4 regions of the Lysinibacillus sp. GW823-FHT06C08 genome follow, and region 1 is predicted to be linked to each of the others. Evidence: riboswitches for the same ligand, from Rfam matches in the RefSeq annotation. Region 1 holds a riboswitch; each other region holds the start of a gene.

Region 1 (3,116 bases):
AACCTGATAATATGGATTTCAATCAGGAGAATCAGACGAAACCTGTTAATACGGATTCCAATCAGGATAATCAGACAAAACCTGTTAATACGGATTCCAATCAGGATAATCAGACAAAACCTGTTAATACAGATTCCAATCAGGATAATCAGGCGAACGATACTAATACAGGTACCACTCAAGTTAATCAGGCTAAACCTGCGACTATGGCTTCCAAGCAAGACAATCAGGCGACACCAGATAATACAGTTTCCAATCAGAAAAAAACAGATAATCCAGTCTCTACTCAAGACAATTCTGAAGCGGGCAACGCTACATCCAAACAGGACGACCAGGCGCCACCAGATAAAACGAGTTCTGACAAGAAAAATCTAGAATAACAAAGTCTAATTCCTTCAAGCTGCTTAGCGAAGAAATTAGACTTTTTAGTGTTATTTAAATATGATATTCAATTTCGTCCACAAAATCCCATTCATATGGTGTCTCTTGGTATACGTAGTAGTTCAACCAGTTGGAGAACAATAAATGCGTATGGGCACGCCATGTATTCATCGGTGCCTTTGCTGGATCATCATTTGGGAAGTAGTTTACTGGAACGTCTATATGGATGCCCTTGGCAACATCGCGACTGTATTCATCGGCTAATGTTGTCGCATCATATTCTAAATGACCAGTAATCATAATGTTTTTATTATCTTTGGATTGCACGATAAATACACCTGCATCCTCTGAATAGGATAATAAGCGTAAGTCTGGATGATTGCGAACCTCGTCAATCGAGACAGATGTATAGCGAGAATGAGGGGCTGTAAATAAATCACTAAAGCCTCGTACTAAATCTACTGTTAAATCAGTAATCACATGAGAATAAACGCCGGAGCATTTAGCAGAAAGCTCGACCTTTCCAATCCCATAATGATGATATAAAGCAGCCTGTGCCCCCCAACATATATGTAGCACGGATGTCACATTCTTTTTTGACCAATCCATAATTTCAGCAATTTCCTGCCAATAGTTAACCTCTTCAAATGGCATTTTTTCTACTGGCGCACCCGTAATGATCATACCATCATAGCGTCGATGACGAATTTGGTTAAACGTTGTGTAGAATAATTGTAAATGAGACTTACTGACATTTTTAGATTCATGAGTAGCTGTGTTTAAAAAAGTAATATTCACCTGTAATGGTGTATTTCCTAGTAATCGTAGTAATTGTAGCTCAGTTTTTTCTTTTTCAGGCATCAAATTTAAGATTAATATATTTAATGGACGTATTTGCTGTGTTCTCGCACGGTCCTCTTCCATTACGAAGATTTTTTCCTCACGTAAATGTTCTCCAGCAGGTAAATTTTTCGGAATATTAATTGGCATCTTGCGTTCCCCTCTCTTTTTTTGCTCCTTTTTCGAAAAAATTAAAAAATCCTCCACATTCCATATGAGATAGAATGAGAAGGATTTTTTTCACGTTCACTCTTATCTCTCAAAGGAAAAACCTTTGCTGGAATTAGCACCTTTCTAACATTTGTTAGAGGTTGCTGAAGCGTCATCGGGCCAAATCCCTCTGCTTCTCTTGATAAGATTATTTAATTATCTTGAATTGTAACATGGACTAGTTAGAATATCAATAATTCATAGAATATTTTGTTATTCCTATGCATGTTCTCCAATCATTTGATAAACACTAAGCTTGCTGTATATGGTTATTCTACATGAAATTTTATGGTAAACATGCCGCTATTATGTTACCATATATCTTTAGTAATAGAGAGGAACGTGAATACTTTGATTAATATTGAATTTCCAAAACCAGATGTAGTCATTCGCCAACGCGAACAAGATGTAAAACCAGGTGATGTCCCAATTACACCATACTTTGGTTTCATCGACTTCCACAAAATCACACGTGATAAAGGCGGCATTTTCTTATTCTATAATGAAAAGAATGAGCTATTATTTGTCGGCAAAGCACGTAAAATTCGTCAACGCATTAAAAAACATTTTGAAGACAATGTATCTCCGTTGAAAAACTATCGTGACGAGGTCTTTAAAATTGAAGTCTATGAAGTAGAAGATCCTATGGAACGTGAAATTTATGAAACATATGCGATTAATACGTTCCGCTCCAAATACAATGTAGATAAAGTATTTTATTAATATCAACAAAAACCGAAATCTCTTTTTTAGGGATTTCGGTTTTTTTATTACATCATAGTCATGCGATCTATCGCCATGCTTTTGCCGTTAATATATAGCTCAATAATCGTCAGCTTCGGGTTTTTATTGATGGCATAGACATACGGTTGAGCTTCTTTCTTTTGCTCGCTTCCTTCCTTGAAATGAATGACTAACCGATCTTCATTTGCTGCCACACTTGCTAGCACATTTCCTTTCGAAAACATGACAAGATAGTACGTCATGTCATCTTCATACAATAACTGAATTCTTTCTTGAGCTATAATATGCTGTTGGATATGGTCAGGAACGATGGTTAGCTCCTGAATCTTAGGTGGAACTAGCAGCGGTGCAGAATCACATCCGCCAATCCATAATACATAAAACAATACTGGCAACATCCATTTTTTCAAGATGCTCCCCTTCCCTTATAGCTACTCTAAGAAAAATGCTTTACGTTCTTTAGCAATCCAGTCCTCAAGCTCTTTATCATCACGCTTCACTAGTCGATTGATAAGAACATCATGCCAAACATAATCCTCTAATAAATAAATATGCACAGGATCATTCGTTATAAAAGCGGTTTCCTGGTTTGACGGCGAGTGACCATAAATCATTTCATGTCCATCAACCGATAAAATAAACCAATGGGGTGTAGAAGTCTTTCTCGTATAGTGTGTGGCTCTGTGCTGATCGATAGATGCCAGATGTTCCCCGACATATAAGGTAATGCCATGCACCTCCACATGCTGTGATACCCCTTCGATATCCTCGCGTAAGGCATCGTACATATCTTCCCACATCGATAGGATGACTTTTGTCTCTGCTTTTTTTAATAAGGTTTGACAATAATTGATGATTGTCTGCTTCCCTTTTAGCATTAACACTTTAGGTTCCGTTTCTTGTTCTTTCGTTTCTAGTTTTTCTAATTGATCACTAATCGA
Region 2 (3,116 bases), on a different contig from region 1:
ATCTGCAATGATGTCCTCCACTGCCTCTAAACCGATTGATAAGCGAATGAGCGATTCGGTTACGCCAGCTTGAATTAGTTCATCTGCTGATAATTGTTGGTGTGTAGTAGATGCTGGATGGATAATTAGCGACTTAGCATCCCCTACATTTGCCACATGTGAAAACAGCTTTACATGATCAATAAGCTTTCGTCCTGCTTCACGTCCACCTTTAATGCCAAATGTAAGCACTGAGCCGAAGCCATTTTTTAAATACTTTTTCGCCAACTCATGTGTTGGAAAATCTTCCAGGCCATTATAATTTACATACTCCACAGATGGGTGGTTACGTAAATATTCAGCCACAGCTAAAGCATTTTCATTGTGTTTAGGGATACGCAAATGAAGCGTCTCTAAACCTTGTAATAGATTGAAAGCTGCATCTGCACTTAACGTTGGTCCAAAATCACGTAACAGCTGTACACGCAGCTTTGTAGCAAATGCTGCAGAAGCTGTATCTATTCCATAGCGTAAACCATGGTAAGAAGCATCCGGCTCTGTAAAGCCTGGGAATCGCCCACTAGTCCAATCAAACTTACCAGCGTCTACAACAACACCGCCTAGAGTTGTCCCATGGCCACCTATCCATTTAGTTGCTGAGTGAACTACCACATCTGCACCGTAGTCAATTGGTGTAGAACCATAAGGAGAAGCAAATGTACTATCGATAATTAATGGTAAGCTGTTGTCATGTGCAATCTTAGCTACAGCTTCAATATCTAAAACCTTTAAGCTTGGATTACCGTAAACTTCTGCGAAGACAGCTTTTGTTTTATCAGTAATGGCAGCCTTAAAATTCTCTGGGTTTGTTTCATCTACAAAAATCGTTTTAATACCATAGTTTGGTAATGTATTAGCGAATAAATTATACGTACCACCATATAAAGAACTGGCTGCTACAATTTCATCTCCTGCTCCAGCTAGATTTAATATAGAAAATGCAATAGCTGCTGCACCAGATGAAAGTGCTACTGCTGCCGTCCCACCTTCTAATAAAGCCACACGCTTTTCAAAAACATCCACTGTCGGATTCGTAATTCGCGTGTAAATGTTTCCCGCTTCCTCTAAGGCAAAAAGACGTTGCGCATGAGCAGTGTCTTTAAAAACGAAAGCAGTTGAACGGTAAACAGGAACTGTTCTAGAACCCGTCACTGGGTCTGGTTCTTGACCGCCATGTAACAGCAGTGTTTCTGGTTTAAAATTTGTCATTGTGTACCTCCATTTGGTTATTTTTTTACGATGGTACCGGAGATGAGGAGGATTTTTCTGTAGAAAACAAAAACCCTCTTCAGCTAAGAAGAGGGTTGCGGTTGCAAGTTTTCCTCCCCTTATCTGCCAGATCCAAGTAAGAATCTGTAGGAATTAGCACCTTAGTAAGTTCATCACCTACTGGTTGCCGGGCATCATAGGGCCTATCCCTCCGCCGCTCTTGATAAGAGTATGAGATTCAATTTCCATCGTTGTTACAAAGTATAAGCATAGAGTTTTTTTCTGTCAACATCTAAATTTTATTTTTTCCGAAACTTCTGTCTGCTCTTTTACGTAGTAAGAACGCATACACTATTTTAAAAAAAATTTGAAAGGAGTATTTTTATGGTAAAAGCCGTGATCTGTTTTCTAGTTGTTGGCTATTTGATTGGCTGTATTCACGGCTCTAAAGTGGCACAATTTTTATCCGGGGTTGATTTAAAAAAAGCTGGCCATGGCAATGCTGGTGCCTCTAATGCTACGCTTTCACTCGGCTGGAAATATGGCGTTTTAGTAGCTCTTATCGATATTGGCAAAGGCGTCGTAGCCATCGTCGGTGCACATTTTTATTTAACAGATGCAACACATTTAACAGCAGAACAAACATGGCTCCTCACCTATTTGATAGCTGCAGGGGTTATTTTGGGGCATAATTTCCCTTTTTATATGGGCTTCAATGGTGGAAAAGGGACTGCCTCTATCATTGGAATTTTACTTGCGGTTGATTGGAAGATTGGTTTATTTGCACTTATTCTATTTATTATTTTATCTTTTGCAACGAACTATTTAATTGTTGGGGTATTAGAGTTTTACCTCGTTTTTTGTACCGCTACTTATTTATGGATTCCTGGGCTTGGCCCGACCATTATTACCATTCTACTTTTTGCTATTGCTATTATTTTGCACATTGAAAATATTCAACGTTTAATCAATGGAACCGAGCCTAAAGTTACTTCTGCCTTCAAGAAAAAGAAATAATATTTTTTAGGAGATATTTGTATTTTTTACGACCATAAATTATCTCTTTAATTACTATTAAAGCTGTAAAACAGACATATTTTGCTTCTTTTCATTCTATACAACAAATGGACGAATTCTTATCTTAAAAAAACATTATACTGGCCGATGTTATGGATAATAACCGTCATTTTTACGTAGACGTAGAAGGGATGAGAAAATATGTCTTCACCTAAACAAACAACAACGAAGCGTAATTTAAAGCCTTTATGGATTGGGTTGGCTTTTGCTTTATTAATTATCATTATTTTTTTACCTAATAACGGTGAGCTACCTGTAGCTGGACAGCGCGCTTTAGCCATTTTAGCTTTCGCGGTTATCCTGTGGGTAACAGAGGCCGTTTCATATCCTGTTAGCTCTGCAATGATTATCGCACTCGTCACTGTTTTACTAGGACTTGCACCATCCATGGATGATCCAACAACACAACTAGGTACTGCTAGCGCCTTAAAACTATCATTAAGTGGTTTTAGTAACTCTGCCGTGGCCCTAGTAGCAGCGGCTCTTTTTCTAGCAGCAGCCATGCAAATTACCAATTTGCATAAACGACTTGCTCTTTGGATTCTTTCACTTGTAGGAACAAAAACAAAAGCCATTGTTTTCGGTGCAATATTAGTTTCAATTGCCCTTGCATTTTTTGTTCCTTCAGCTACTGCACGTGCTGGCGCAGTAGTCCCTATTCTTCTTGGAATGGTCGCAGCATTCGGTTTACCACGTGATAGTCGACTTGCTGCTTTACTCGTTATTACTTCTGTACAAGCCGTCTCCATTTGGAATATCGGTATTAAAACTGCGGCAGCGCAAAATATGGT
Region 3 (3,116 bases), on a different contig from region 1:
TATTAACGTTTATCAATTTTTTCTGTAATGAAATCACCAATCCATTGGATAATAAAGACGACTACTAAGATCAAAATAGTTGCCATTAATGTCACATCTTGGCGATTTCTTTGGAACCCGTCTAGGAAGGCTAAGTTCCCAAGACCTCCTGCACCGATTATCCCTGCCATTGCTGTATATCCAACAAGTGCTACAGCCGTAACCGTAATACCCGAAATTAGTGCTGGTAATGATTCAGGGATTAGAACTTTCCAAATAATTGTGGATGTTTTTGCCCCCATTGAACGAGCTGCTTCAATGACACCTTTATCAATCTCACGTAACGCAATTAATACCATACGTGCATAGAATGGAGCCGCACCGATAATTAAAGCAGGTAAAGCAGCATTAGCTCCACGGATTGTACCTAGTAAAAGCTTAGTGAATGGAATTAATAAAATAATTAACACGATAAATGGGATAGAGCGGAAAATGTTAACGAGTGACCCTGTTAAAAAGCTAACAATTTTATTAGCCCATAACTGATTGGGACTTGTTAAAAATAGGACGATTCCAATAGCTAACCCAAGAATAAATGTAATAACTGTAGAAATGGCCGTCATATATAATGTTTCATACGTAGCCTGCCACATGCTATCCCAGTCTACATTCGGAAAGAGATTAGTTAGCATCTGCAATCACCTCCGTTTGTACTTCCACTGTATTTAAATAGCTTAAGGCTTCAGTCACATTTGCTTTCGACCCATCAATTTGGACTATGAGGGTACCATATGCACCATTTTTCGTTTGTGAAATATTTCCGTGTACGATGCTTACTTCCACATCGAATTGCTTCACTAGATGTGAAATAACTGGCTGTTCTGTTTTTTCACCAACAAAAATCAATTTGACAAGTTGTCCAGTTGGATAATTTGCTTTGATTTGTTCTACTGTATCCTGTGTTTCCTTTGTATTTGTAATTTGGGCTACAAATTTCTTAGTAATGGCTGCCTGAGGTGCCTGGAAAACTTGCAATACTTCCCCACGCTCTACAATTTCGCCTGCCTCCATCACTGCTACACGATGACAAATCTTGCGAATGACATGCATTTCATGAGTAATGAGGACAATCGTTAACCCTAACCGTTCATTAATATCTACCAGTAAATCAAGAATGGCATCTGTTGTCTCTGGGTCTAGTGCAGATGTTGCCTCATCACATAGTAAAACCTCTGGATTATTTGCTAATGCACGTGCAATCCCTACTCGTTGCTTTTGTCCACCAGACAGCTGCGATGGATATGCTTGATCGCGTCCTTCTAAGCCAACAAGTGCTATCAATTCCTTCACCCGTGCCTCACGTTGAGCTTTTGATACACCTGCAATTTCTAATGGGAAGGCAATGTTTTCTGCAACTGTTCGTGACCAAAGTAGGTTAAAATGTTGAAAAATCATACTAACCTTTTGTCTAGCTGCTCTAAGCTTTTGACCCTTAATCGAAGAAAATTCTTGATTGTTCACCGTTACTGTTCCTGCTGTTGGTTTCTCTAAACCATTAAGTAAACGAATCATCGTACTTTTACCAGCGCCACTATAGCCGATAATGCCAAAAATTTCACCCTTATTAATAGTAAGGTTAACATCTTTGACTGCCGTTAATTCGCCATTTGCTGTTTTGTATTTCTTCGTTATATTTTGAAGCTGTATCATAGCGAATACTCCTTTTCTTATATAAAAAAACCCCTCCACTTATAGACAAGTAGAAGGGGTCACGTATTATACGTTGAACCGTTCTCTCATCTTTCAAAGAAAAAATCTTTGAGTGATTTGGCACCTTTTCACTATGTGATGGTTGCCGGGCTTCATAGGGCACTTCCCTCCGCCGCTCTTTATAAGAGTTCGATATATTTAATGTTTTAGTAATATATTTGTTACTTTACCACGCTAATAAAGTTCAGTCAATTGATTTTTTTAACAATTCGTACAAAAATGGTACGGATTGAAAAGCATAAATCTTTTCTGTCACTTTGCCGCCATCACACACAAGTAAACATGGGACGCTTTCAATTTGATGTTCAATAGCAATTTGCTCCAAAAAATTAATATTTGCTTTCCCTAGTTTTAGGTGAGGTAATAGTTGTTCTACAATTGACATCATTTTCGATGCCACTGCACAAGTACCACACATCGGTGTATATAAATAAAACGCAGCTTTTTCTCCCGACTGTAAAGCCCACTCCCACTGCTCTTTTGACCATTCTTCCATTTAGTTCACGCAACCTTATAAAATATATTCATTATGGATGGAGAAATGCGCACGCAGTAAAATCATTGCTAACACTTTTCTTGGTGTCGTTTCTACTTCCTTATATGTCGGCATTGTACGTAAATGCTCCGCTTCCGGATAATGTCTGTCCATTAAAGCGCGTAGCTTATCGCCTGAAGTATCAGCATCAAAAAAAGTAAATAGCTCGCAGCCCTCATAGGGGTCTATTAGCTCCTCTAATTGATGCACTCCAATTGTTCCATTCGTACATAGTATTGTAACATTCTCGTTCAAAATCGGCTCAATTTGTAGCTTATCTGAACGTCCTTCTACTATCAAGCATTTCCCATCGAACATTACGCCACCTCCATTTAGACATATCCACTTATACATTATTATATAATAAAAAACGCCGGTAGTTTCCGACGTTTTTTGATTATGGCTTGTCTTATTCTGCAGTCATCTCTTCGTATTGTTCTGCTGTCATAAGTTTATCAACTTCTGATGCATCAGCAGGCTCTACGACGATCATCCATGCTTTTTCATATGGTGATTCATTAACGAATTCTGGGCTATCTTCTAAATCTGCATTTACTTCCACTACAGTACCTGAGATTGGTGCATATAATTCAGAAACAGTTTTTACTGATTCTACGCTACCGAATGGATCATCAGTTTTGATTTCATCGCCAACTTGTGGAAGTTCAACGAAAACGATATCTCCTAATTCAGATTGTGCGAAGTGCGTAATACCAATACGTACTTTTCCATCTTCTACTTTTACCCATTCATGCTCTTCAGAGTAACGTAAGTCTTTCGGTGTGCTCATGCAAAAAACCCCTCCATAATTATGTAATATATTCACTTTCAG
Region 4 (3,116 bases), on a different contig from region 1:
CCAATCTGTCACCTAAACCACCCTGGGGAGGACTGGCAATCGACTCTCTTTAAAATTGCTGATTTAACAGGGAAAACCTCTATGATGCAAGACATTATCATGGAATATGAGGATAAGGTACAGAAGGCTCGACGAATTCTCGGTAAATCCGTTTATGGGCAAAGTGTTGCATTTCTTCGCATTTCGGCCATTGGCATTACACTGTATGCTGGCCCTGAATGCGGCTATACAGGGCCAATCCTATATCGTGACTTGGGCTTAACGCCTCATCCATTAGTATGGAAAATACCGCTTAACCAGCGTAAAGCTCATCTGACATCAGATCAACTGCTACAGCTAGACGCTGATCATTTGTTTATCACCTTCGACAAGCAACACTCCATTTATGAGCATGAAGAGCGTACTATTTTAAAATCTTCTATGTGGAAAAACCTAAGAGCAGTTAAGAGCAGCTGTGTTTATGAGGTGGATTTTTTAACGTGGATGAATTATGGAATCCTATCACATAGCAAAAAAATAGACGATGTATTAAATGTTCTTGGCTAAAGAACGTAAAGGAAGCTGCCATGGCTTCCTTTTTTGTTTATGTAGCATATTATGTTTTACACTCCTGTACAGGACTATCTTTATCCAAACACCTAAAAAGATCATGATACATAAGATAAGATATCAGCTTTTGGATAGGAGGAATTGAATTGTATTATAATCCTTATCCGTATTTTGTTCACCCCTACCATTACCCAATACCATCGACAGCCCATCACCTTGCAGCTAGACCCTTTTCTCAACATTTAGCAATGCCGACCAGTAATAGTGCCTTTCCCCCTGTTGATACACAAAAATTAATATCTTCAGCTACGCGGATAAAGGCGATTATGCAGCAAGCACAATTACTTACGGATAAAATTGATAGCTCTCAACAATTTGCCCATGATTTAAAAAATGCTGCACAACTTTCAAATAAAACAGAGGTCGAAAAATTGATTACATCCACAGGCGTCACTACAAAATTCGAAACCAACTATACACCAGATAATTTTAGAATACAGCTTATGGATAGTGGTTGCTGTAGAGTAACGTTAATTTTGAATTGGTAAATAAAAATTTTAACCCTGTAATCCTATAAAAGTTGTAAACTATAAAAATATATGCTAAAGTATTTGTACTATTATTTCTGAAAATTCTTATATTCTATTTCTTATCAAGAGAGACGGAGGGATCGGCCCGATGAAGTCTCAGCAACCAGCTCAATCAGTATGGTGCTAATTCCTTTTGGCAAAATCTAAGCCTGAAAGATGAGAAGACGAACTACCCACGTATGATTCAGGGAGTCCTCTTCTATAGAGGACTCTTTTTTATTTACCATTACTTTTAGAAAGCAGGAAATTAAATGTCTAACGAACTTTTAGAAGCATTGCACTTACTAAAATCAAAACAATGGGTCGATTTGACACATACCTTCGGCCCACATTCACCTCATTTTTTTATGTTTGAAGATGCTAAATTTGAAACATTATTCTCGCATGATGACGGTTTTTTCGCACAGCAGTTTACTTTTCCCGGACAATATGGAACACATATTGACCCACCTGTTCACTTTGTAAGAGATACTCGTTTTCTAGATGAACTAGAGCTAAAGGAGCTCGTTCTCCCGCTTATCGTTATTGATAAATCACAAGAAGCTACTAGTAATCATGACTTTACGCTCAGTGTCCAAGATATTCTAGAATTCGAGGCACAACATGGACAAATAGAAGAAGGTACTTTTGTGGCACTGCGAACAGATTGGAGTAAGCGTTGGCCCGATAAAGAAGCATTCAATAATAAAGATGTGGATGGCCATAATCATCTTCCAGGCTGGGGCTTGGAGGCATTACAATTTTTATTCAAGGAACGTAAAGTAAGTGCAATCGGTCATGAAACTTTTGATACCGATTCTGCTACTGATTTTCGTCAAAGCGGCAAATTGGATGGAGAATATTTTGTCCTTGATCAAGACACCTATCAAATTGAGCTTATGACTAATTTGGACAAGCTTCCTCCAAAAGGGGCTATTATTTTTAATATTGTACCTAAGCCTGAAAAAGCATCTGGATTCCCTGTTCGATCATTTGCCATTTTGCCATAACAAAAAGTCGGTACGAATCATACCGACTTTTACTTTTGTACGTTTCTTTTTTTCAATAAATAATAAACGATTAACATGACAAGGACAAACAGTAAGATGACATAAATACTGTAATGGGACAAATAGTAACCGACGAATCGCCACTTCTCCCCTAATACTTTTCCTAATGTTATAAATGTGAACGTCCAAATAAATGCTCCTGTATAAGCAAAGAATGCGAATTTCTTATAGGGATAATTATTAATAGCCGCAATATAAGCTGTCAGATGGCGTACACCTGGAATAAAATAGCCCACTATTAATAAAAAAGGACCTACTTTCGTAAACATTTTTTTAGTAAAATCAATTTTTTGCTCAGTTATATGAAATTTTGGCCCATATTTCTGCAAGAGCGGTAAGCCAAATCGGTGGCCGATATAGTAGCTTAAAGTAATACCTCCCATGGCGCCAATCAGGGCGCTTACTAACGCTGGGATATGTTCAAGACTTTCTCGATAAACACTATAGCCTACATAAGTTAAAAATACTTCATCAGGAAGTGGCAACCCAACAATGCCTCCAATTAGGATTACAATGATGCCAAAATACCCGTAATGTTCAATTAGAGATTGCACATGCTGCGCCATTTTCCGACCACCTAACACCTTTTCTATACAGTCATAACCGTATCCCTAAAAAATTGCTCAAGCAAATATGTCGTTAAATAATGTGAAGCTGACGTAAAGCAAAATCTATGCCACCTTCAATGGATTTCTTTGTAACAAAATCTGCAGCATTTTTTAGAGCTTGGCTCCCATTTCCCATGGCAACCCCGAGGCCAACCTGCTCTAGCATATCTATATCATTCTCTCCATCTCCAAAAGCTATTGCATCCTTAGAATTAATCTCAAAATAATCCAGTACAGCCTTCACAGCTATCGACTTGGACACATCCTGCTGTAAGACATTCACAATATAAGGATGCCATCGTTGCCGTAATATATTCGAA

What was found. Region 1 has a riboswitch for S-adenosylmethionine ahead of metA (homoserine O-acetyltransferase MetA). Riboswitches for the same ligand answer to the same signal wherever they lie in the genome.
Region 2: it holds a riboswitch for S-adenosylmethionine, as region 1 does, so the genes downstream of both, AC1Q6O_RS00580 (O-acetylhomoserine aminocarboxypropyltransferase/cysteine synthase family protein) here and metA (homoserine O-acetyltransferase MetA) in region 1, are expected to answer to the same signal.
Region 3: it holds a riboswitch for S-adenosylmethionine, as region 1 does, so the genes downstream of both, AC1Q6O_RS16855 (methionine ABC transporter ATP-binding protein) here and metA (homoserine O-acetyltransferase MetA) in region 1, are expected to answer to the same signal.
Region 4: it holds a riboswitch for S-adenosylmethionine, as region 1 does, so the genes downstream of both, AC1Q6O_RS15410 (cyclase family protein) here and metA (homoserine O-acetyltransferase MetA) in region 1, are expected to answer to the same signal.

The regions. Positions count from the first base shown of each region.
Region 1 is NZ_JBXAHN010000008.1:151,209-154,324, reverse strand. Features, by position in the region: gene AC1Q6O_RS17905 (GerAB/ArcD/ProY family transporter) at 1-380, shown strand, start outside; gene metA (homoserine O-acetyltransferase MetA) at 436-1,371, opposite strand; SAM riboswitch class I at 1,471-1,580, opposite strand; gene AC1Q6O_RS17895 (nucleotide excision repair endonuclease) at 1,783-2,154, shown strand; gene AC1Q6O_RS17890 (hypothetical protein) at 2,202-2,585, opposite strand; gene AC1Q6O_RS17885 (TrmB family transcriptional regulator) at 2,607-3,116, opposite strand, start outside.
Region 2 is NZ_JBXAHN010000001.1:112,946-116,061, reverse strand. Features, by position in the region: gene AC1Q6O_RS00580 (O-acetylhomoserine aminocarboxypropyltransferase/cysteine synthase family protein) at 1-1,248, opposite strand, end outside; SAM riboswitch class I at 1,365-1,478, opposite strand; gene AC1Q6O_RS00575 (glycerol-3-phosphate acyltransferase) at 1,633-2,265, shown strand; gene AC1Q6O_RS00570 (DASS family sodium-coupled anion symporter) at 2,467-3,116, shown strand, end outside.
Region 3 is NZ_JBXAHN010000007.1:212,973-216,088, reverse strand. Features, by position in the region: gene AC1Q6O_RS16860 (methionine ABC transporter permease) at 3-671, opposite strand; gene AC1Q6O_RS16855 (methionine ABC transporter ATP-binding protein) at 661-1,689, opposite strand; SAM riboswitch class I at 1,773-1,877, opposite strand; gene AC1Q6O_RS16850 (thioredoxin family protein) at 1,934-2,245, opposite strand; gene AC1Q6O_RS16845 (toprim domain-containing protein) at 2,261-2,602, opposite strand; gene gcvH (glycine cleavage system protein GcvH) at 2,694-3,074, opposite strand.
Region 4 is NZ_JBXAHN010000006.1:180,955-184,070, forward strand. Features, by position in the region: gene AC1Q6O_RS15400 (helix-turn-helix domain-containing protein) at 1-546, shown strand, start outside; gene AC1Q6O_RS15405 (YuzC family spore coat inner layer protein) at 696-1,097, shown strand; SAM riboswitch class I at 1,196-1,302, shown strand; gene AC1Q6O_RS15410 (cyclase family protein) at 1,391-2,128, shown strand; gene AC1Q6O_RS15415 (DedA family protein) at 2,158-2,754, opposite strand; gene AC1Q6O_RS15420 (Cof-type HAD-IIB family hydrolase) at 2,828-3,116, opposite strand, start outside.